Regions from separate parts of the Massilia sp. UYP34 genome, predicted to be linked through region 2. Evidence: riboswitches for the same ligand, from Rfam matches in the RefSeq annotation. Region 2 holds a riboswitch; the other holds the start of a gene.
The links. Region 2 has a riboswitch for thiamine pyrophosphate ahead of thiC (phosphomethylpyrimidine synthase ThiC). Riboswitches for the same ligand answer to the same signal wherever they lie in the genome.
Positions count from the first base shown of each region.

Region 1: another riboswitch for thiamine pyrophosphate. It lies ahead of ACZ9AQ_RS07420 (TonB-dependent siderophore receptor); the one in region 2 lies ahead of thiC (phosphomethylpyrimidine synthase ThiC).

Region 1 is NZ_JBWBRF010000003.1:167,620-174,791, reverse strand. Features, by position in the region: gene ACZ9AQ_RS07420 (TonB-dependent siderophore receptor) at 1-1,914, opposite strand, end outside; TPP riboswitch at 1,995-2,092, opposite strand; gene ACZ9AQ_RS07415 (DUF535 family protein) at 2,150-3,055, opposite strand; gene ACZ9AQ_RS07410 (glutathione S-transferase) at 3,363-4,070, shown strand; gene ACZ9AQ_RS07405 (MFS transporter) at 4,131-5,336, opposite strand; gene ACZ9AQ_RS07400 (LysR family transcriptional regulator) at 5,449-6,345, shown strand; gene ACZ9AQ_RS07395 (hypothetical protein) at 6,402-7,049, opposite strand; gene ACZ9AQ_RS07390 (TonB-dependent receptor plug domain-containing protein) at 7,162-7,172, opposite strand, start outside.
Region 2 is NZ_JBWBRF010000010.1:44,949-52,120, reverse strand. Features, by position in the region: gene ACZ9AQ_RS16025 (valine--tRNA ligase) at 1-1,080, opposite strand, end outside; gene ACZ9AQ_RS16020 (hypothetical protein) at 1,399-3,528, shown strand; gene ACZ9AQ_RS16015 (hypothetical protein) at 3,525-3,935, shown strand; TPP riboswitch at 4,017-4,123, shown strand; gene thiC (phosphomethylpyrimidine synthase ThiC) at 4,197-6,122, shown strand; gene thiS (sulfur carrier protein ThiS) at 6,123-6,326, shown strand; gene ACZ9AQ_RS16000 (thiazole synthase) at 6,349-7,155, shown strand; gene ACZ9AQ_RS15995 (bifunctional hydroxymethylpyrimidine kinase/phosphomethylpyrimidine kinase) at 7,152-7,172, shown strand, end outside.

The DNA of each region.
Region 1 (7,172 bases), on a different contig from region 2:
GCCCGAATACTGCCACTGCGCGTCGAGCTTCAGCCCGGCCACCTGCGGCACCGCGTATTCGATCCAGGCGGTGGTGCGCAGTTCCGGCACGTTGGTCACGCGCTTGCCTTCGGTGGCGGCGTCGCCCGTGTCCTTCTGGTCGGTGTCGAGCGCCATCAGCGACAGGCTGTAGTTCAGGTCCTGGGTGGCGCGGCCCATCGCCGACAGTTCGACGCCGCGGTGGGTCTGCTCGCCGGCGCGCACGAAGGTGTTGGCGGCGTTCGTGTATTCCAGCCCCTGGCGAATCTCGAACAGGGCCCCCGACAGCGCCAGCTGCTCGTTGACGTTGCGCTTGACGCCGAACTCCAGCTGCTTCGAGCGGCTCGGCGGCAGGGCGGTGTTCTGGTTGGTGGTTTCCATCGGCGCGATGCCGCCATACTGCAGGCCATGGCTGATCGAGCCGTAGACGCGCCAGTCGCGCGCCGGCGCATACACCAGCGCCACGTTCGGCAGCGCGAACGAATCCTTCGCGCGCACCCAGCCGGCCTCGATTTCTTCCAGTGCGTCGAGCTTGAGCTTCACGTAGCGCACGCCGGCGTGCAAGGTGAGCTGGGGCGACAAGGTCATCACGTCCTGCACGAACAGCGAGCGCTCTTCGGTGCTGCGGCGTTCCATGACCGGGCCGGTCACGCGGTCGCCGGCGACCGGCGGCACCGTGGTCGGGTTCCAGATGTTGCTGGAGCCGACGTAGTCGTAGACGTATTCGCCGAAGCTGTCGCGGCGTTCGGCATACGAGCCGCCCACGGTCAGGGCGTGGCGCACCGCGCCGGTGTCGAAGCGGCCCTGCAGCATCGCCTGCAGGCCCCACGGCGTCTTGCGCTCGCCCGTGCTCTGGTAGTCGTACACGTCGTAGTCGCCGTTCGAGCAGTAACCCGGATAGTAGCCGTCGCCCTCGTTGCTGCAGCCGTAGGGGAAGGCCGTGAAGTCGTCGCGCTTGAACCAGTGCTTGTTGGCGCTGACGGTGGCGCGCCAATCGTCGCTGAGGCGGTACTCGAAGCGCAGGCCGAGATTGCTGCTGTCGGTGTCGACCGGCCTGGTCCACGGCTGGTCGTTGAGCAGGATCTTGGGCGACACGCCGGTCGGCAGGACTTCGCCGCGGATCAGCTGGTAGCCGGGCGCCGTGATCTGCGCCTTGTGCTGGTGGTCGAGGTCGATCTGGAGCAGCGCGTCCGGCGTGACCTGCCAGTCGAACGCCGCGGACGCGAACTGGCGCTCGCCGTCGGCGCCGCGCACGTACGATTTCAGGTCTTCGGCAGCGGCGTTGATGCGGTAGCCGAAGCGGCGGTCCGCGAAGCGGCCGCCCAGGTCGACCGCGCCATACACGGTGCCGCGCTCGCGCACCTCCACCGTGGCCTGGCGCAGCGGCGCGTTGGTCGGGCGCTTGGTGACGAAGTTGATCATCCCGCCCGGCGCCGCGACGCCGGCCTGCAGGCCGGCCAGGCCGCGCAGGACCTCGATCCGTTCCTTGTTCTCGAGGGGGATCTGGGTGTCGCCAGAGATCGCGATCATGTCCTTGCGGTAGCTGGTGGCGTTGTCGAGCGTGAAGCCGCGGATCGAGAACTGCTCGGCATAGCCGACCGCATTGTAGGCGTCGCCGATCGAGGCGTCGTAGCGCGCGGCGTCGGTGGCGCTGCGGATCGACAGGTCCTGCATCTGGGCCTGGCTGATCGAGGTGATCGAGGCCGGGGAGTCGAGCAGCGGCGCGTCGGTGAAGCCGCCGACGCTGGCGCGGTCGAAGGCGATCCACTTGCTGCCGGTGACGACGACGGACGATACGGCTGGCTGGGCGGTCTCTTGCGCGAAGGCCTGGGACGACAGGGAAAACGCCTGCACGATGGCGCAGGCGAGAATGGTGTGCTTCGAGGTGAATGTCATGGTGTGCTCGTTTTCGCGCGCCACGCGGCGCGCCGCTTTGTTCAAAGCCGGAGCCAACGTGGGGGAAGGGCAAACGAGGGGAGTGCTGCTTTGCGCTTTCCTTCGCTGGCATTATCCAGATCAGGTACGAAGGGTGTGTCTCACCCGGAACAGCGTTCCAGGACCCCTAGCGAGTCGCGAGTGTATCACGGCGCCGGGCCGCCGTGGCGAATCTGTCAAGACGGAATGGCGCCGCTCAGGCTTTCGCGGTCGACGGCGCCTCGGCCGCCGCGGGCCGGGTGGCGGCCGGCGTCACCATATGGCGCAGCAGCGCGACGCGGGCCGCGTCGCCGATGGCGCGCCAGTGTTCGCGCCGTTGCGCCGCGCGCTTGCGGTGCTTCGATGGCATGTCCTGCAGCGGCTTGAGGTAGAACGGCAGCGGCACCACGAAGCTGCGTGCGTCCAGCTCGGCGCCGCCCAGGATGCGCCAGAAGCCGTCGTAGGCGTTCTCGAAGGCCTTGTCCTGCGCCGCCTCATAGGCCACGTGCGCGCTGGCGCGCACCGCGACCACCCGGTCGAAGCCGAGGGCCTGCGCCGCGCCCTGCAGGGCGGCAAAGCAGAAGAAGCTCGGAGAATTGTTCGGGAATACGCGCTCGAAGGCGTCGAATGCGCCCCCGGCATCGCGCCACAGGCCGGCGTTGCGGGTGACGAAGGGAACGATCGGCAGGTCGACGCCCACCACCGCGCCCTCGACCCAGGTCCAGGACAGGCGGTGCAGCACCGTGCCGTCGACGACCAGGGACAGCGTCAGCTCGCCTTGCGGATCGATGCGCGGCGCATGTTCGAGCCGCATGATGAAGTTGCCTTCGCTACCCTCTTGCCCGCCCCGGTGCTGCCACAGGACCAGGCCGCCATGGGTTGCAGCTTGCCGGTAGGCGCTGTCGAAGGTCGCTTCTTCGAAGCGGTAGTGGGCCAGCACGCAGCGCATGCGCTCGCGCACTTTCATGCCGCGGGCCAGGTAGTCGCGGCCGCTCACCTTGCGGAACAGGTCGTTGTCGGGCGCGGTACCGAGGGGGCGCACCAGCTTGAGACGGGACAGGGACTGGTGCTCGCGCCAGTAGCGCAGGGCATGCCAGCGTTGGGTAAGTCGAGCGAAGATCATCGAGCGCTCCATTCGGCGTAAAGGGGCTTGGTCGTGCCGGGCCGCGCGCGCTGCGGGCAATGCTCGGCAAGAACAACAAATAATTCTGTTTTGTAATTATGTGCCGAATTGCCAACTCGTGCCCGGACGAAGTGCAAACAGCGCTTGGGAACCAAGGCGGGCGTGATCAGTCATGGGGGCTCTCTCTGGACGGTTTGACTATTGGTTATTTTTAGGCGTGCACGACAAGACTACCATGTTTGCTGCGCGCCGCACTTCGTCATTCATCATCGATAATGCCGGAACCAACCAGCAAGGGAGGAAGCAGATGGCGTATGAACTGTTTTATTGGCCGAACATCCAGGGACGCGGAGAATTCGTCCGCCTGGCGCTGGAAGAGGCGGGTGCCGACTACGTCGACGTGGCGCGCCGCGAGGGCGGCGTCGACCTGTTGATGGCGGCGCTCGACGTCGAGGAGTATCCGGCCTTCGCGCCGCCCTTCCTGAAGGCGGGCGAGCTGGTCATCGGCCAGGTGGCCAACATCCTGCTCTACCTGGGCGAGCAGCACGGCCTGGCGCCGCGCACCGATCCGGGCCGCCTGTGGGTGCACCAGCTGCAGCTGACCATCGCCGACCTGGTGACCGAGGTGCACGACACCCATCACCCGATCGCGTCGGCGCTGTACTACGAAGACCAGAAACCCGAGGCGCTGCGCCGTTCGGCCGACTTCGTCGAGTCGCGCATTCCCAAGTTCATGGCCTATTTCGCGCGCCTCTTGTCCAACCCCGAGCCGCGCGACTACCTCACGGGCGAGAAGGCGACGTATGCCGACCTGTCGCTGTTCCAGGTGATCGAAGGCCTGCGCTATGCCTTCCCGAACGCGATGAAGAAGATCGAGCAGGAGCATCCGGTGCTCACTGGCCTACGCAACCGGGTGGCCGCGCGGCCGAACATCGCCGCCTACCTCGCGTCCGAACGGCGCATCCCGTTCAACCAGGAAGGCATCTTCCGCCGCTATCCCGAACTGGACCGGTAAGCCGGACCGGTAAGCCGCCACGGGCCGGCGCGAAATCCGGGCTGACCCGGCTCGCCATCGTCAATGGGTGGTGGCGGCGCCGCGCACGGCCGCCCCGGCCGGCATGCCGTCGCGCCGGTCGAGCCAGCCGGCCAGGGTGGTGAGCAGCAGCGCGCCGACGACGACCAGGGCGCCGATCCACGGCGTGGCCATCAGGCCGAGGTGGGCGACGATCAGGCCGCCGCCCCAGGCGCCCAGGGCGATGCCGACGTTGAAGGCGGCGATGTTCAGCCCCGAGGCGACGTCCACCGCCTGCGGCGCGTCACGCTCGGCGCGCTGCACCACATACACCTGCAGGCCGGGCACGTTGCCGAAGGCCACCGCGCCCCAGGCCAGCACCGTGATCAGCACGAGCGGTTTGCTCGGCGCGGTGAAGGCGAGCGCCAGCAGCACCACGGCCAGCAGGGCGAACACGATCTGCAGCGCCGGCACCGGCCCGTGGCGGTCGGCCAGCCTGCCGCCCCAGATGTTCCCGGCCGCGACCGAGACGCCATATACCAGCATCACCAGGCTGACGGTCGACGCCGCGAAGCCCGAGACTTCCTGCAGCACCGGTGCCAGGTAGGTGAAGGCGATGAAGCTGCCGCCGTAGCCGAGCGTGGTCATGGCGTAGACCAGCAGCAGGCGTGGTTTCCTGAGCACCGCGAGCTGGGTCAGGAGGCTCGCCGGTTTGCTGCCGGCGATATCCGACGGCACCAGGATGGCGCTGCCGACCACGGCGATCACGCCCAGCAGCGACACGGCGAGGAAGGTGGCCTGCCAGCCGAAGTGCTGCCCGATGAACGTCCCGAGCGGCACGCCGGTGACCAGGGCCACGGTCAGGCCGGTGAACATCAGCGCGATGGCGCTGGCGGCCTTTTCCTTCGGCACCAGGCTGGTGGCGATGGTCGAGCCGATCGAGAAGAACACGCCGTGCGCCAGACCCGTGAGCACGCGCGCGGCCATCAGCGCTTCGTAGTTCGGCGCCATCCAGGCCACCAGGTTACCGAGCGTGAACAGGACCATGAGGCCGAGCAGCAGGTGCTTGCGCGGCACCCTCCCGGTGAGGGCGGTGAGCACCGGCGCGCCGATGGCGACGCCCAGCGCGTACAGGCTGACCAGGAGGCCGGCCGAGGGCACCGATACGCCCAGGCTGGCGGCGATGGTGGGAATCAGGCCGACGATCACGAATTCGGTCGTCCCGATGGCGAAGGCGCTCAAGGTAAGCGCCCAGAGTGCGAGTGGCATGCGATTCTCCTTGTTGTTGCATGGCGGGGTTGTTCAGGGCATGCAGTGTGCCGTGCGCGCAGGCAAGAAAAAATAGCCCGCTGTACAATGGAATTTTGACCTGGAGTCAATAATGATCGATGTGGATGCATTGATTGTATTTGTCGCAGTCATAGATTCGGGCTCGTTCTCGGCTGCCGCCGGGCGCCTGGGGCAGACTCCGTCCGGGGTCTCGCGCACCATATCGCGGCTCGAGGATGGCCTGGGCATGACGCTGATGCGCCGTACGACGCGGCGCCTGCAATTGACCGACGAAGGCGCCTGGCTGCTCGAACGGGCGCGCGCCATCCTGCACGACCTGGCCAATACCGAGGCCGAGGCGCAGGCGCGCCGCTCGCAGCCAGCGGGGCTGGTGCGGGTCAATGCCTCGACGCCGGCCCTCGACCATCTGCTGGCGCCCCTGCTGCCCGACTTCCTGGAGGCGTATCCGCTGGTCCAGCTGGAACTGACCAGCGGCGAAACCTACGTCGACCTGATCGAAGAGCGGGCCGACCTGGCGATCCGCATCGGCGCGCTGCCCGATTCGACGCTCAATGCGCGGCGCCTGGGCACCGGCAGGCTGCGCGTGGTGGCGGCGCCGCGCTATATCGATAAATACGGCGTGCCGCGCGCACCAGGCGAGCTGGCGTTGCACCGCACCGTGGGCTTCACGGCGCCGGCCTCGCTCAATACCTGGCCGCTGCTGCATGCCGGCGGCGAGGGCTGGACCGTCACGCCGCAGGTGCTGGCGTCAAACGGCGAGACGGTGCGCCACCTGGTCCTGAACGGGGCGGGCATCGGTTCGATGGGAGAATTCCTGGTGCGCGCCGACATCGCGGCGGGCCGGCTGGTGCCGGTGCTGGAAGAGCACACCCTGCCGTGGACCCAGCCCGTGTGGGCCGTGTTCTACAAGCATGGCGCGCTGGCGCCGCGGGTGGCGGCGCTGGTGGATTTCCTCGCCCGCAGGCTGGGCGAGGTGCTGGAGCGTTAGAAGTCGAACTGTGCCGAAAACAGTGCCTGTGAACGGCGGAATTTGACTGGTTCGGATCAGCAGATGAGCGTTACTGATTTCTGTGCGCTATCGGTTGTAATAAATTTTTGTATCAACAGTCGCAACAGTGCCTGATCGAACTCCGTCTGCGACAGTGCCGGAGTCGCGCGCGCTGAGCGAGCGTTGTTGACTTCATGGAGCAGGGTCGTTTCGGCGACGGTCTTGCTATCGCTGTGCGACGTGATGTGTTTGTGAATCAGTACGATTTCGGCATCTACGCCCGTCACCTTATGCTTCCATTGTCCCTCCAGGGCGGCTATGCCCAGAAGGAGCGATGCCACCGCGACCGCCAGCGTCGCTGGATCGTCGCTTAGCTTGATTTCTGCTATCGGCAGTATCGCCTGCATGAGCGCTACTGGACTGAAGTTCACCGCCCATGGATCGAAAGTGCCGCCGCCGTTGCCGGTAACAAGCATTTCCGAATATTGTCCGCTCGACAGCGTGGCGATCATGGATTCGGAGAGACCGGCGTGGACACTCGTGATCACGGGGTTTATGAGTGAGCCGATCATGGCCTGCTGTACCAGCGACCTGGCCTGCTCGTCTTCGAGTCCCAGATTGGTCGCCACTACCATCGCTGCGAGCCTGACTACCTCGCCATTCTTCTGGCGCGCCGCTTGTGTGATTTCTGTTTTGGACGGCATGGGTCTCTGTCTCCTGTTGATCTGGATGTCATTCGATAGGTTGCCCGAGCAGTTCCCGACTACCCGGGCAACCCTTGCCTCAACGCCGGAAGCCTTTCGGCACGCGTTGGATTCAGAACGCGT
Region 2 (7,172 bases):
CCACTGGTCGGTCAGCATCGGCTCGATCACGACGTTGGTGCGGTCGCCGCGCGGAACCATCAGCTTGTGCGGCTTGATCTGCTCCATCAGGCCGAGCGCTTCCAGGTCGGCGACGATCTGCTTGCGCGCGGCGAAGCGGTCCAGGCCGCGATACTGTTCTGGCGCGTTGTCGTTGATCTTCGCGTCCAGCGTGAAGATATTGATCGGCTCCAGGTTCGCGCGCTGGCCGACGGCGTAGTCGTTGAAGTCGTGGGCCGGCGTGATCTTGACGCAGCCGGTGCCGAATTCCTTGTCGACGTAGCTGTCGGCAATGATCGGGATCTCGCGCCCGGTCAACGGCAGCTTGATCATCTTGCCGTGCAGGTGGGCATAGCGTTCGTCAAGCGGGTCGACCGCGACCGCGACGTCGCCCAGCATGGTCTCGGGACGGGTGGTGGCGACCGTCAGGTGGCCGCTGCCGTCCGCCAGCGGATACTGGATGTACCACATCGAGCCGTCTTCTTCCTGCGAATCGACTTCGAGGTCGGAGACGGCCGTGCCCAGCACCGGGTCCCAGTTGACCAGGCGCTTGCCGCGGTAGATCAGGCCCTGCTCGTACAGGCGCACGAAGACTTCGACCACCGCCTTCGAGCGGGCGTCGTCCATCGTGAAGTATTCGCGCTGCCAGTCGGCCGAGGCGCCCAGGCGGCGCATCTGGCCGGTGATGGTGTTGCCCGACTTTTCCTTCCACTCCCAGACTTTTTCCAGGAATGCGTCGCGGCCGAGGTCGTGGCGCGAGATCTTCTGGGCGTCGAGCTGGCGCTCGACCACGATCTGGGTCGCGATGCCGGCGTGGTCGGTGCCCGGCACCCAGGCGGTGTTGTAGCCGCGCATGCGGTAATAGCGGGTCAGGCCATCCATGATGGTCTGGTTGAACGCGTGGCCCATGTGCAGGGTGCCGGTCACGTTCGGCGGCGGCAGCTGGATGCTGAAGGACGGCTTGCCCTCGTCCATGGTGGCGGTGAAGTAACCGCGTTTTTCCCACTCGGCGCGCCAGAACTGTTCAATATCGGCTGGCTCGAAAGACTTGGCTAATTCCATGATGTGCTGGTAGGTGAAATTTTTGGCGAAAGAACCATTATAGGTCACCTTACATCGCCAGCCTAACTCGGCGGAATCGCCGGATACCGGCGCTGCGCGCTGTCCCTTTCGCTCCTGCTGGGGGTCATTGTGATGCTCATTTGATTTTCCTCTAAACGCGTCTCGGATCACGCCGAAAGTCGACGGCCTGGACGAATCGCGCGCCGCGCCACCACGGTCCAAGCAGCACATCGGCATTCAAGGAGGACGAGTTCGCAAGACCGGAACGCGGCCGGCCCGCCTGGCCGTGCGAGGAATGTTGCATCGAGGAGAGTCATCATGTCACAAATTGATCCAACCGGGGTCGAAAATGCCGGCGAAGAGGCGCTTCTGGATAGCAGTGGCCAGATGAGCTATGAAGAAGTGTCCGGCCTGTCCAACGGCGAACTGGGACTCGGCGAATCCCACGACGCCGCCCCCACCGGCGCCATGCCCGAGGCGCCGGCCGTTCCCCACGCGCCACCGGCGCCGATCCCGACATTCCCGATTCCGCCGGTCCCGCTGCCGATCAAGAAGGCGGTGAGCGGCTGTTATGCCGGGGCCCTGGGCGCGTTCCAGGTGGAATTGCGGGTTGACGTCGACCGCAGCCGGCCCATGAAACGGGTGAGCGGCGACTTTTATCACACCGTCGGCAAGACCACCTCGTATTTCGGCTCCTTCGTGGTGGACAGCCCGGCGGTCACCGTGTCCGCCGCCAAGGTCGTGGTCAAGGGCATGGGCCGCTATACCTTCGCGGCCGGCGCCCCGGTGGTGCAGGTCACCGTCCCGCGGGCGAATATCCTGCAGCCGCAGGCGGCCGCGACCCTGCAGTTCTTTACCGTCACCAATTCGCCGGGCGCGTCCTATCACTGCCCGTTCTCGTCCCTGCACTTTCGCACGGTGCGCATCGAAACCGACAGCGTCTCGGATCTCGCCACCGCGCCGTTCGCCAGCTATCACACCGGTTCGCTGCCGTCCGGCGGCAGCGCGCGCAACCTGAACGTGGTCAGCGCCTTCGGCGAGGCCGGCATCGGCATGGTGCCGACCGCCGGCAACAATGTGATCAATATCGGCGATGCCGGCCCCAACGCCACCTGGAGCAATGCCGAGCTGCACGCCTCGATGCAGGCCCACTTCACCTTGTGGAGCGACGTGCAGCAATGGTGCGTCTGGCAGCTGGTGGCCCAGCAGCATGACTACGGCGCCGGCCTGTACGGCATCATGTTCGACCAGCAGGGCAGGCAGCGCCAGGGCTGCGCCGTATTCCATGCGGGGATCGGCGGCGCCACGGCCGAGCAGCAGCGGCTGCAGCTGTACACCTATGTGCACGAACTCGGCCACTGCTTCAATCTGCTGCACTCCTGGCAGAAGTCGCTGGCCTCGCCGCCCAAGCCCGACCGGCCGGATGCGCTGTCGTGGATGAACTACCCGTGGTACTACCCGAAAGGCGGCCCGGCCGGTTTCTGGAGCAGCTTCGACTTCCGCTTCGACGACGAGGAACTGATCCACCTGCGCCATGGCTTCCGCAACGACGTCATCATGGGCGGCAACAACTTCATCGTCGGTTCGTCGCTGGGCCGCGAAGTGCTGGCCGATCCGATCTCGGACGAGTCGGGGCTGGTGCTGGGAATCTCGACCCACCAGCGCAGCTTCGCGCTGGGTGAACCGGTCGTGCTCGAACTCAAGCTCAAGGCCACCACCACCCGCGGACGCCGCGCCCACACCTGGCTGCACCCCGATTTCGGCCTGGTCAGGGTCGTCATCAGCAAGCCGGGCGGCCAGGTCGTCGCCTACGAGCCGATGATCGACCACCTGGTCGGCGAACGCCAGAAAATGCTCGGCGTGGACGACGAGGTGCGCGACAGCGCCTACATCGGCTACGGCAAGGGCGGCTTCTACTTCGACCAGCCGGGCCATTACCGCGTGCGCGCGGCCTATGCGGCGCTCGACGGCTCGCAAGTGCTGTCCGACATCCTGACGATCCGGGTGCGCTACCCGGTCACCCGCGACGAGGACACGCTGGCCGACCTGTTCATGGGCGACGACCAGGGTGTGCTGCTCTACCTGCAGGGCTCGGACAACGTTTCGCTGCGTGCCGGCAACGACGCGTTCGACGAGGTGATCGACCGCTTCGGCGCGCACCCACTGGCCGCCTATGCGCGCATGGTCAAGGGCATCAATGCGGCGCGGGTATTCAAGACTGTCAATGCGGGCGAAGGCAGGTCCGTCACCGTGCGTCCCGCCCGGGCCGAGGAAAGCATCGCCTTGCTCTCGAGCGTGACCGGCGCCCACGTGCTCGACCCGGTGTCGGAAAACCAGGTGCTGTACAGTCTTTCGTGCATCCAGAAAGCGACCGGGGACGAACGGGGAGCGCAGGATAGCCTGAACCGGATGTCGATCCAGCCTGCCAGCAAGCCTGACGAGCAATGAAGCGCCAGGCCTGGATTGCCTTCATGCTGGCGCTGGGATTGTCCGGACCGGCGTGCTCGGAGCGCGCCCGGTCCGGCGACCCGACGCCGGCACTCGATGAGGAGAAGAAAATCATGACATTACGCGTGAGGCTGGGCGAAGGCTTCCAGAACAATACCGTGAGCGTGCGGGTCGACGGCAAGCAGGTGTACCAGCGCTCCGGCGTCAGCACCGACTGGACGATCTCGCGCGCGGACGCAGTCGACGTCCAGACCGCGGCCGACAGCGTGCAGCTCGAGGTGTCGGTCGACGGCGGGCCACCGGTTGCGCAGGCCATTGCGCCGGCGCGCACGCCGTTCGTCGAGGTGCGATCCGTGAACGGCGAGCTGCACCTACATGCGCTGGAGCAAGAGCCTCCGATGCTGTGACAACACCAGATGGATTTTCTGCCCATCGAAAAATGATTGGGCTATAATCGGCCTGCTGTCCGGGAGCTCAGGCTCCCAGGCGGCGAACGCTAGGGGTCCTGCGCGCCATATCAGTGGAGCGTGGGTGAGAAATACCCTCCGAACCTGATCTGGATAATGCCAGCGAAGGGAAGCAGCCGAATCGATGCAAGCGGGCGCACATCCGTTCCGCCTTGCACTCACCGGCACCTCCTTTGCTGGCTCCGCAAGCAAGGGAGCCACATGAACGCACCTCTGAAATCATCTCGGGTATTCGACGCCGCCACCGCCACGGTGGACGACGCGGCCATCCATCCACTACCAAATTCGCGCAAGGTTTACATCGCAGGCAGCCGGCCCGACATCCGCGTGCCGATGCGCCAAATCAGCCAGTCGCCCACGCCCGACAGCTTCGGCGCCGAACCGAATCCGCCGCTGTTCGTCTATGACACCTCCGGTCCGTATACCGAGCCGGGCACGGCGATCGACATCCGCAGCGGTCTGGCGCCGATGCGCCAGGCATGGATCGCCGAGCGCGGCGACACCGAGCTGCTGGACGGCCCGACCTCGCGCTACGGCCAGGCGCGGCTGAACGACCCGCAGCTGGCCGCGCTGCGCTTCAACCTGCAGCGCGCGCCGCGCCGCGCCCATGGCGGGCGCAACGTCACCCAGATGCACTACGCGCGCCAGGGCATCATCACCCCCGAGATGGAATTCATTGCCCTGCGCGAAAACATGCAGCGCAAGGAATACATCGCCTCGCTGGAATCCTCGGGCCCGATGGGCCAGCGGGTGGCGGCGCTGCTGGGCCGCCAGCATCCGGGCCAGTCGTTCGGCGCCAGCATCCCGCACGAGATCACGCCCGAATTCGTGCGCTCGGAAGTCGCGCGCGGCCGCGCCGTGATCCCGGCCAACATCAACCACCCGGAACTGGAGCCGATGATCATCGGCCGCAACTTCCTGGTGAAGGTCAACGCCAATATCGGCAACTCGGCCGTCACCTCGTCGATCGGCGAGGAAGTGGAAAAGATGACCTGGGCCATCCGCTGGGGCGCCGACACGGTGATGGACCTGTCGACCGGCAAGCACATCCACGAGACGCGCGAATGGATCCTGCGTAACAGTCCGGTGCCGATCGGCACGGTGCCGATCTACCAGGCGCTGGAAAAGGTCAACGGCAAGGCCGAGGACCTGACGTGGGAGATCTTCCGCGACACCCTGATCGAACAGGCCGAGCAGGGCGTCGACTACTTCACCATCCACGCCGGCGTGCTGCTGCGGTATGTGCCCATGACGGCCAATCGCCTGACGGGCATCGTCTCGCGCGGCGGCTCGATCATGGCCAAGTGGTGCCTGGCCCACCACCGCGAATCGTTCCTGTACACGCATTTCGAGGACATCTGCGAGATCATGAAGGCCTATGACGTCTCGTTCAGCCTGGGCGACGGCCTGCGCCCCGGTTCGATCTACGACGCCAACGACGAGGCCCAGCTGGCCGAGCTCAAGACCCTGGGCGAGCTGACCCAGATCGCCTGGAAGCACGACGTGCAGACCATCATCGAGGGCCCCGGCCACGTGCCGCTGCACCTGATCAAGGAAAACATGGACCTGCAGCTGGAGCAGTGCCACGAGGCGCCGTTCTACACGCTGGGACCGCTCACCACCGACATCGCTCCCGGTTACGACCACATCACCTCGGGCATCGGCGCGGCCAATATCGGCTGGTACGGCACCGCCATGCTGTGCTACGTGACGCCCAAGGAGCACCTGGGCCTGCCCGACAAGAACGACGTCAAGGACGGCATCATCACCTACAAGATCGCCGCGCACGCGGCCGACCTGGCCAAGGGCCATCCCGGCGCCCAGCTGCGCGACAACGCGCTGTCGAAGGCGCGCTTCGAGTTCCGCTGGGAAGACCAGTTCAACCTCGGGCTCGACCCGGACAAGGCGCGCGAATTCCACGACGAGACGCTGCCGAAGGATTCGGCCAAGGTCGCCCACTTCTGCTCGATGTGCGGCCCGCATTTCTGCTCGATGAAGATCACCCAGGAGGTGCGCGAGTACGCCGCCGCCAGGGGCGTGCAGGGTGAGTCCGCGCTGGCCCAGGGCATGCAGGAAAAGGCCATCGAGTTCGTGAAGAACGGCGCCCAGCTGTACCGGGAGGTGTGAATGACGCCGATCGAAGTGAACGGCGCGCCGTGCCAGGTGCCGCCCGGGCAAACCCTGTCCGGCCTGCTGGAGCAGCTGGGCCTGAGCGGGCAGGGGATGGCGCTCGCGGTCAACCGCGAAGTGGTGCCGCGCCAGCAATGGCTGCACCGGCGCCTGAATGAACGGGACCGGGTCGATATCGTGCGCGCCATCGGTGGCGGCTGACAGGAGGATGAAGATGAACGCAATGAACGAAGTGAGCAATGAGCTGAAGAACGACACGCTGACCATCGCCGGCCGCGCCTACCGATCGCGCCTGCTGGTCGGCAGCGGCAAGTACCGCGACCTGGAGCAGACCCGCGAAGCCACGCTGGCCGCCGGCGCCGAGATCGTCACGGTGGCGATCCGCCGCGTGAACATCGGCCAGGACCCGAACGCGCCGAGCCTGCTCGACGTGCTGCCCCCGAGCGACTTCACCATCTTGCCGAACACGGCCGGCTGCTACACCGCCAGGGACGCGATCTACACCTTGCAGATGGCGCGCGAGCTGCTGGGCGGGCACAAGCTGGTCAAGCTCGAGGTGCTGGGCGACCAGAAGACGCTGTTCCCGCACATGCCCGAGACCCTGGTCGCGGCGGAGGCCCTGGTGAAGGACGGCTTCGACGTCATGGTCTACTGCAGCGACGATCCGATCCAGGCCCGCATCCTGCAGGAGATCGGCTGTGTGGCGGTGATGCCGCTGGCGTCCCTGATCGGCTCGGGTATGGGCATCCTCAATCCGTGGAACCTGTCGTTGATCATCGAGCAGGCCACGGTGCCGGTACTGGTCGACGCCGGCGTCGGCACGGCGTCGGACGCCGCGATCGCGATGGAACTGGGCTGCGACGGCGTGTTGATGAACACCGCGATCGCCGCCGCGGGCGACCCGGTGCGCATGGCGCGCGCCATGAAGCATGCGGTGCTGGCGGGGCGCGATGCGTATCTCGCCGGCCGCATGCCCAAGCGCTTCGCCGCCTCGCCTTCGTCACCCAGTGAAGGAAAGATCACCGGATGACCGCCTGCGTGCTGGTG